One region of the Rhizobium sp. YS-1r genome, then DNA from elsewhere that is predicted to be linked to it. Evidence: predicted binding sites of a transcription regulator. Region 1 holds the regulator's gene; the other holds the start of a gene.

The links. Region 1 encodes PhoB, which activates phosphate uptake and scavenging genes when phosphate is short. Its sites were predicted from a motif close to TGTCATNNANCTGTCAT; they were not measured.
Region 2: the regulator PhoB is predicted to act here: its motif matches at 1,761-1,777, upstream of JL39_RS08535 (DUF1045 domain-containing protein).

What each region holds. Positions count from the first base shown of each region.
Region 1 is NZ_JPYQ01000012.1:34,277-38,469, forward strand. It holds gene arsK (arsenite efflux MFS transporter ArsK) at 1-910, shown strand, start outside; gene JL39_RS11315 (winged helix-turn-helix domain-containing protein) at 996-1,685, opposite strand; gene phoB (phosphate regulon transcriptional regulator PhoB) at 1,699-2,385, opposite strand; gene phoU (phosphate signaling complex protein PhoU) at 2,428-3,141, opposite strand; gene pstB (phosphate ABC transporter ATP-binding protein PstB) at 3,184-3,975, opposite strand; gene pstA (phosphate ABC transporter permease PstA) at 4,011-4,193, opposite strand, start outside.
Region 2 is NZ_JPYQ01000006.1:843,023-847,215, forward strand. It holds gene JL39_RS08530 (AraC family transcriptional regulator) at 63-920, opposite strand; gene JL39_RS08535 (DUF1045 domain-containing protein) at 968-1,675, opposite strand; gene JL39_RS08540 (FAD-binding oxidoreductase) at 1,799-3,007, opposite strand; gene mnmD (tRNA (5-methylaminomethyl-2-thiouridine)(34)-methyltransferase MnmD) at 3,006-3,746, shown strand; gene JL39_RS08550 (response regulator) at 3,840-4,193, opposite strand, start outside.

The sequences.
Region 1 (4,193 bases):
GATCGCCTCCAGCTTCGTTCTCTACAGCACGGCATTTGCAGCGATCGTGCAGGTTGGAGGCAGCAAGCCACAGCGCAGCATAACCCATCTGACGCTGATCGCGGGATTCGCATCAACGCTCTTCTGGCCGCTCACGGCAACACTGCATGACTATCTCGGCTGGCGTGAGATCTACCTCGTCTTCGCGATCCTGAATATCGCCGTGTGCCTTCCGATCCATTGGTGGGTCGGGAGACTGCCCCGCGACGTGCCCGAACCACGGGCATCAGTAAATCAATCCGGAGCGATGGCCGTTCAGCCTGAAGCCGGCCCCGCGTTCAGTGGCGTCTTTATTCTGATGCTTGCGGGCTTTGCCCTGGAAGGATTCGTGCTGGCCTCCGTGCTGGTCCACATGGTTCCGCTGCTGACAGCACTTGGGCTTGGCACGGCAGGCCTCATGGTCTCCACCCTCTTCGGTCCCTCGCAGGTCGCCAGCCGCCTCCTGAACATGATCTTCGGAGGGCGCTTGTCACAGACGGTGCTCGCCGTGATCTCCGCGGGATTGCTCGCCGTCGCCCTTATCGTCCTGATGGCGACAAGTCCGTGGCTCCCCGGTCTCATCGCATTCGCGATCCTGTTCGGTCTGGGATCGGGGCTCGCAAGCATCGTCGGGGGAACGCTTCCACTGGAGCTTTTCGGAAGGCACGGTTATGGCGCACGGCTCGGCTGGGTGACCGCCGCACGCCAGTTTTCCTCAGCACTTGCCCCCTTTGCGTTCGCTGTCATGCTGGGAACTTGGGGGGTCGGCCAGGCAGTATCGATCAGCATTCTGGGAGGCGCGGCGGCCGTCGGCCTGTTCGGAGCGATCGCCTTCGCCCGCTACAGAGCAACAAGACCAGCAGCTGGACCTTTCGGTGGTTCGCAGGCCTGACAAGACACGACAAACAGGAGATGCAGGCCCCTCGGCGAAGCCCTAAAGAAAAGCAGCATAGGCCTTCCAACGATCGCGAGAAAATTCAGACGTCGCCGAGGGCGTAGCCCGCTCCGCGGACGGTCCGGATCACCTGGTCAGCCTTGCCCAGGCTGATGCCCTTCCGGAGGCGACCGATGTGCACGTCGACGGCGCGCTCGTCCACGGTTGCACCATCACCCCAGAGCGACCTTTTCAGCTCCGTCCGCGAATAGACCCGTCCCGGATACCGCATCAGGAACTCGAGAAGCCGGAACTCGGTGGGGCCGAGCCTGACTTCCTTCTTCTGCCTGTGGACCCTGTGTGCTTCGCGGTCGAGGGTCAGGTCTCCGACCCTGATCATATGGCTCAGAAGATTCGGATGCATGCGGCGAAGAAGGTTCTTCACCCTTATGGCAAGCTCGACGGAGGGGAATGGCTCTACGAGGCAGTCATCCGCGCCGGCAGCGAGACCCGTCAGCCTGTCGCTCTCGCTTTCCGCCGGAACAAGCAGGACCACGGGCACCCGCATCGTTGCTGGTTCGGTACGAAGTCTTCGGCAGATCTCGATGCCATTCAGCCCCGGAAGGGACGAACTCAGCACCAGTACATCGGGAAGGCTCGAAACCAACCGCTCCATCAGCTCGGAGCCCGCCGAAAGCAGCGTCACGTCGAAACCTTCATCGACAAGGGAGAACCGCAGCACTTCGCGCAGCGTTTCATCGCCATCGATCACCACGACAACTCGCGCTCCCATCGCGGTGCTCTCCCTAGTGTCCTTCCATCGAGTATCCGGCGCCGCGGACGGTGCGGATGACATCCTGCATGTTGGAGAAGTTGAGCGCCTTCCTGAGGCGTCCGACATGCACGTCGACGGTGCGCTCGTCCACATAGATGTCGTGGCCCCACACCCCGTCGAGAAGCTGCGAGCGCGAGAAGACCCGGCCGGGCGCGGCCATCAGGAATTCCAGAAGCCGGAACTCCGTCGGGCCGAGCCGCACTTCGCGGCTCTTGCGATGCACCCTGTGCGTCTCCCGGTCCAGCTCGATGTCGCCGCAGCGCAGGACGCTCGACAGCACTTCCGGACGCGCGCGCCGCAGCATCGCCTTCACTCGCGCCATCAGTTCCGGCGTCGAGAACGGCTTTACGACATAGTCATCGGCGCCGGTCGCAAGCCCGCGGACCCGTTCGCTCTCCTCGCCGCGCGCCGTCAGCATGATGATCGGCAGTCGCTCCGTCTCCGGCCGCATCCTCAGCCGCCGGCAGAGTTCGATGCCGGAAACACCGGGCAACATCCAGTCGAGGATCAGAAGATCCGGCGTGCGTTCCTGAAGCCTGATCTCGGCTTCATCCCCGCGCAGAATCGTCTCCACCTCATAACCTTCCGCTTCAAGGTTGTAGCGAAGAAGCACGCTCAGCGCCTCCTCATCCTCCACGACCGCGATCTTCGGCTGCATTCCGTCTTAGCTCCGTCACCATTCCATCGTCATTCGGCGCCATTATTCCGTGATCGCGCCGAGCGTGTTCGACGTATCGTCCTTCGGACGCTCGCCTTCCGGCTGGGCGCCGGTCGTCATGTAGTAGATCGTCTCGGCGATGTTGGTGGCGTGGTCGCCGATACGCTCGATGTTCTTGGCACAGAACAGAAGATGCGTGCAGGTGGTGATGTTGCGCGGATCTTCCATCATGTAGGTCAAAAGCTCGCGGAACAGCGACGTGTACATCGCGTCGATTTCCTCGTCGCGGATGCGGATCGCCTCCGCCTTCTCGGCCGAACGGCTCGAATAGACGTCCAGCACTTCCTTCAGCTGCGTCAGCGCCAGGTCCGACAGGTGCTCGATGCCGCGCGCGAGCTTGCGCGGCACACCGGTGCCCTGCACCGCGATCACCCGCTTGGCAGTGTTCTTGCCGAGGTCGCCGACCCGCTCCAGATCGGAGGCGATGCGCAGCGATCCGACGATGTCGCGCAGGTCGCCCGCAACCGGCTGGCGGCGGGCGATCGTCACGATCGCCTTGTCGCCGATATCGCGCTCGGCATGGTCGAGGATCACATCGTCGGAGATCACCTTCTGGGCAAGGGCGGCATCGGAATTGACCAGTGCCCGCACTGCATCCGCGCACATCTGCTCCGCAAGCCCGCCCATCTCCGAAATCCGGCGGCTCAGATATTTCAGTTCGTCGTCATAGGCAGACAGGATATGTGTCGAAGACATGGTCTTATCCTCAGATTGTCAGAAAGGGCCCGCAACCGGCGATCAGCCGAAGCGGCCCATGATGTAGTCCTGCGTACGCTGGTCATCCGGATTGGTGAACATCTTGTCGGTATCGTTCTCCTCAACCAGGTTTCCGAGATGGAACATGGCAGTGCGTTGCGATACGCGGGCCGCCTGCTGCATCGAGTGCGTCACGATGACGATCGTGAAGTTTTCGCGCAGTTCGTGGATCAGCTCCTCGACCTTGGCGGTGGCGATCGGATCGAGCGCCGAACAGGGTTCGTCCATCAGGATCACTTCCGGGCTGACGGCAACGGCGCGCGCAATGCACAGGCGCTGCTGCTGACCGCCGGAAAGGCCCGTACCTGGGCTGTCGAGACGATCCTTCACCTCGCCCCACAGTCCTGCCTTCTGCAGGGCCGAAGACACGATATCGTCCAGCTCCGACTTCTTTCGCGCCAGACCATGAATGCGCGGGCCATAGGCGACGTTCTCGTAGATCGACTTCGGGAAAGGGTTCGGCTTCTGGAACACCATGCCGACCTTGGCGCGCAGCTGAACCGGGTCCACCTTGGGATCGTAAATGTTCTCCGAGTCGATCGATATGTTGCCCTCGACACGGCAGTTGGCGATCGTGTCATTCATCCGGTTGATGCAACGCAGGAACGTCGACTTGCCGCAGCCCGACGGACCGATGAAGGCTGTAACGGACCGAGGGCGGATATCGATATTGACATCCTTGATGGCGTGCTTTTCGCCGTAATAAACCTGCACGTTACGGGCGGAAATCTTCGGTTCATTCATGAGTGGAGCTTTCGTCGGCGTCGTCGTCATCGTCGTTGAGATATTATTCATCATTACACACCCCTTTACCAACGGCGCTCGAAGCGGCGGCGAAGAATGATTGCGACCAGGTTCATTAGGATCAGGAATACCAGAAGCACGATGATGGCACCGGACGCACGTTCGACGAATGCCGGGTCGCCGCGCTGCGTCCAGTTATAGACCTGGACCGGAAGCGCCGACGCCGGATCGAAGAAGCCATCCGGCGG
Region 2 (4,193 bases), on a different contig from region 1:
AAACCTCCGATGGGAGCGAAGGTGATAGAACCGTGGCAAAGAGCCGTCTTGAACGAAAGTGATCAACGAGCGCGATATTGCCCCGGAGTCAAACCCGTGCGTGCCTTGAAATGCCGGGTGAAATGGGCCTGGTCGGCGAAACCGCATTCGAGCGCGATCTCGGCTGGCTGCCCGCCTTCCTGCAAGCGCTTGCGCGCCTCGCGGATGCGGATGTCAGTCAAAAAGGAATGCGGGGTGATATGGAACTCCTTGCGGAAGGCCCGGATCAGGTGCGCGCGGCTGAGGCCTGCGACGGCGGCAAGCTCTTCGAGGCCGATATCGGTCGCATAGTGTTCCACCAGATAGTCGCGGGCCTGGTGTACGGCGGACCGTTCGGATGTATCGGTCGGGACGATGATCGAGCTGCCGTGCCGACGGAACATGGCATCCAGCACGATGAACATGGGCTGGCTCGTCTCCAGCGCGCCGGCCCCCTCCTCCAGTGTGCGATGTGCTTCATGGAAAGCGTCTGCCAGCGCCTGATCATGCAGGATCTGCTTGCCGAAGGCGGGCGTGCCATTGAAGGGTTTTCCCGTAACGTCTTCCAGGATTTCACGGAAAAGCGACATGTCCGGATAGATCATCCGGTAGCGATAGCCACCGTCCTTCGGTGCGCCGTCATGGATCTCGCCGGGATTGATGAGATAGAGGTCGCCAGGCCCCGAGGCTTCGCGCGTGCCGCCGATGGTGGCGATCTGCGTGCCTTTCTCGATCGCGCCTATGCTGAAAGTATCATGCGCATGCGGGGCGAATTCATGGGTCAGGAACGTCGCGCTCAGGCATTCCATGCCGCCAAAACGGTTATCCCGCCAGAAGCGGGTTGTCTCCGCTTTCGCCAGCGGCATGTAATCGGCGGCCTGTTGCTGCGAGATATTCTCCATCGGAGAAATATAACAGATCCGCCCGCCCGCTTCTTGAACAAAAGTGATCAGGCGATCTTGCGCGCACTCACCCGGCCCATCGGATGCAGCGAATGCACCAGGAAAGGGGCACCCGGCTCTTCCTCGATGAAAAGTGCAAGATTGACGACCTCGACCAGCCTCTTCAGGTAGGGATCGAAATAGTCGCGCAGCGCCCGTTCGAAACGCGGCAGGTCGGCAGCTGAAAGCGGACCGGTGAGCGTCATATGAAAGCGGAACTCGTCCATGACGTAGGGGTAGCCCCAACGGTGGAGGTTGGCGAATTGCGGCGCGGAGAGATCGCCGGGATCGCTGCGCTCCAGCTCGGCTTCGGAAAGCGGTGCGCGAAAGACGTCGAATTCCTGTACCACGGACGCGGCGAGGAAGCGCATAGCCTCGGACGGGATCACCGGCGCCAGGGCGAAGAAATTCCCGAGACGCACCACTTCCAGCCCGGGGAGTTCGAACGGGTTGTGCGCGCCGGCAAAACGCATCAGGTGCCGCAGCAGCATCGGTTCGGTGATGTCAGGAGCGAGCCGGAACGGCGCTTTCAGCGTCGCATGGAAACCGTAGCGGCGTGGCAGCGCCGTGTTGAAGGCGATGTCGTGGATGCCGATACCGCGGATCGCCGGCGGCTCCATGGCCTCGCCGGAGAAGGCGTTGCGGCCGAGCCACTGTGCCGCGGCCAGCGTCAGCGGATCATGAGCCGGGGGCGTGAAATGAATGGCATAGCGCATGCGTCACCTTCTCGTGCTTCCTTCCCCAAACCCTGCTGTTTTACGCATTGCTCAACAATCCCTGCGGAGGGGTTAAGTGATTTGCGTGACAGATTAACGACGAGGACGACGAAAAGTTCGCGTTTAACGCGAAGCCATTTCGAGATGACTGGTGAGCGTAAATGACGCAGGAAGCCGCATTTCGCGGGAACTCGCCGCGTCGAGCGCCGCTTCCGCCAATCCATGAGCGAGCCCGAAGCTCACCTTGAAACCACCTGTGAGAGCAATCACGTTCGGATGGTCGGGGTGCGGCCCGACCATCGGATCGCGATCGATCGCCTTGGGGCGCAGCCCCGCCCAGCGCTCAATCACGGGCGCATCCTTCAAGGCCGGTACGAGCGCCCGGGCGCGGACGATAAGATCGTCGAGCAGCGCATCGGTCGCAAAGGCGTCCTCGAACGTCTCTTCGCTGGTGCTGCCCACCGCAACATGGCCGCCTTCGTGGGCGACGACATAGAGGCCGTTCAGGAAAATGACCGGCAGCGCAGGGTCGATATCGGCCGCAAGCAGCGCCGCCTGCCCCTTGACCGGCTGGCCGATCGGACGTGGCAGCGGCGGCGAGATCGGTTCGATGAGCGGGAAGGACCGATGGCCAGCGGCAACAATGCAATGGCCGAAGGTGATGCTTTCGCCGCCGGTGAAGACAATTTTGCTCATCGCGGGCTCGATCATCTCCGCGCCGACGCCCTCGACAATCCGGACATGTCTTGCGGAATACAGGAAGGTAGCAAGCGCAGAGGTCAGGCCGCGCGGCGAAACGCGCGCCGCAAACGTGTCGTGGACGAGGCCGGCCCCGGCGAAGGAGGCATCCGGCCAGCCTTCCTGCAGTGGACGGTCGATGACGTGCCAGTGGAAACGGCGGTCGCCATGACGCCATGCGGCTTCTGCATCCTGCGAGTGGCGAAGGGCGATCGTCCGCAAATGCGGTTTCGGCAGCGGGATCAGCCGGCCGCAACGGCGATAGCCGCAGGGGATGCCGGTCGCCGCCTCGATCCGGACGATCTCGTCTTCGAGGGAGAGCAGCGCGTCGAACTGGTACTGTTTCTTGTCGTTCCACTTATCCGGCATATGCGGCATCAGCGCACCGAGCAGCCCGCCGCTCGCCCCCTGCCCCAACCGGCCGGCATCGACAAGCACGGTCTCGATACCCAGCCGTTCGGCCTTTACGGCAGCCCAGAGGCCCATGATGCCACCGCCGAGAATGACAAGTTCGGCGCGTGGAGGAATATCGCGAGATTGACCGTCAAAACTTGATTGACCCCTTGAGCCGGCAGGATTATCCGCATGTCCCATGAGCAACCGTGATCCCGAAATGCTTGTTACCGCCGGCCAGACGCCGGACTCTCAGACGTTGGACTGGCACGACGGCGATATGCCGTATTCGAAGGAGTTTGGCGATCACTTTTATTGCCGCACCGACGGCAGGCTGGAATGCGGTCACGTCTTCCTGGCCGGCAACGGCCTGCCGGAGCGCTGGTCGCAAGAAAGGTCACCAATAAGGGACTTTCGGATCGGAGAGCTCGGTTTCGGCACCGGCTTGAACTTCTGCGAGACCTGGCGGCAATGGAAGCTCTTCCGTGGCCCGGCCGCGCGACTGCATTTCATGTCCTTCGAGCTCTATCCGATGAAACGCGAGGAGATCGATCGGGCGCTTTCCCGCTGGCCGGAGATCGATGCGGAGCGCCAGGCGCTCGCCGCCGCCTGGCCGGACGCTCCGACCGGCCAGGTCGATCTCCAGATGGCTGGTCAAACGCGACTGACGGTGAGCTGCGGCCCGGCACTCGCAGGCGTCACCGGAGCCGAACCCGGCTTCAATGCCTGGTTCCTCGACGGTTTCGCGCCATCGCGCAATCCGGACATGTGGTCACCCGAACTGATGCAGGCGCTCTATGAGAAGACCGCGCCTGGCGGCACTTTCGGCACCTATGCCGCGGCAGGCTTCGTACGGCGCAACCTTCAGGCAGCCGGTTTTTCGGTTGAACGCCGTCCGGGCTTTGCGGGAAAACGCGAAATGCTGTGCGGGAAGAGGTAACAGAGAAGCTGGTTACAAACTCGGGCGGCGGTGGAGCACCTATGCGGCCGGTCGTACAAGTGCCGCTTGCTGCCCTACGCTCCGGAGCATCCGTCAGTTCGAAACCGACGTCACTACCGCTCCGCCAAGCCAGTTGCGGATCTTGGCTTCCAGCGCTTCCGGGCTGATCGGCTTGGAAAGATAGTCGTCCATGCCCGCCTGCAGGCAGAGTTCCCGGTCGCTTTCGAGCGCATGCGCCGTAACCCCGATGATCGGAGTATGGGTGCCGGTTTCCTGTTCCATTTCACGGATCTTCCGGGTCGCCTGATGGCCGTTCATGACCGGCATGGACACGTCCATGAGGATCACCGCCGGATCATGCTCCTTCCAGGCGTTCACCGCTTCCGCTCCGTTCTTGACGATCTGGAAAAGCCAGCCGGTCGTCTGCAGGATCTGTGTGAAGACGAT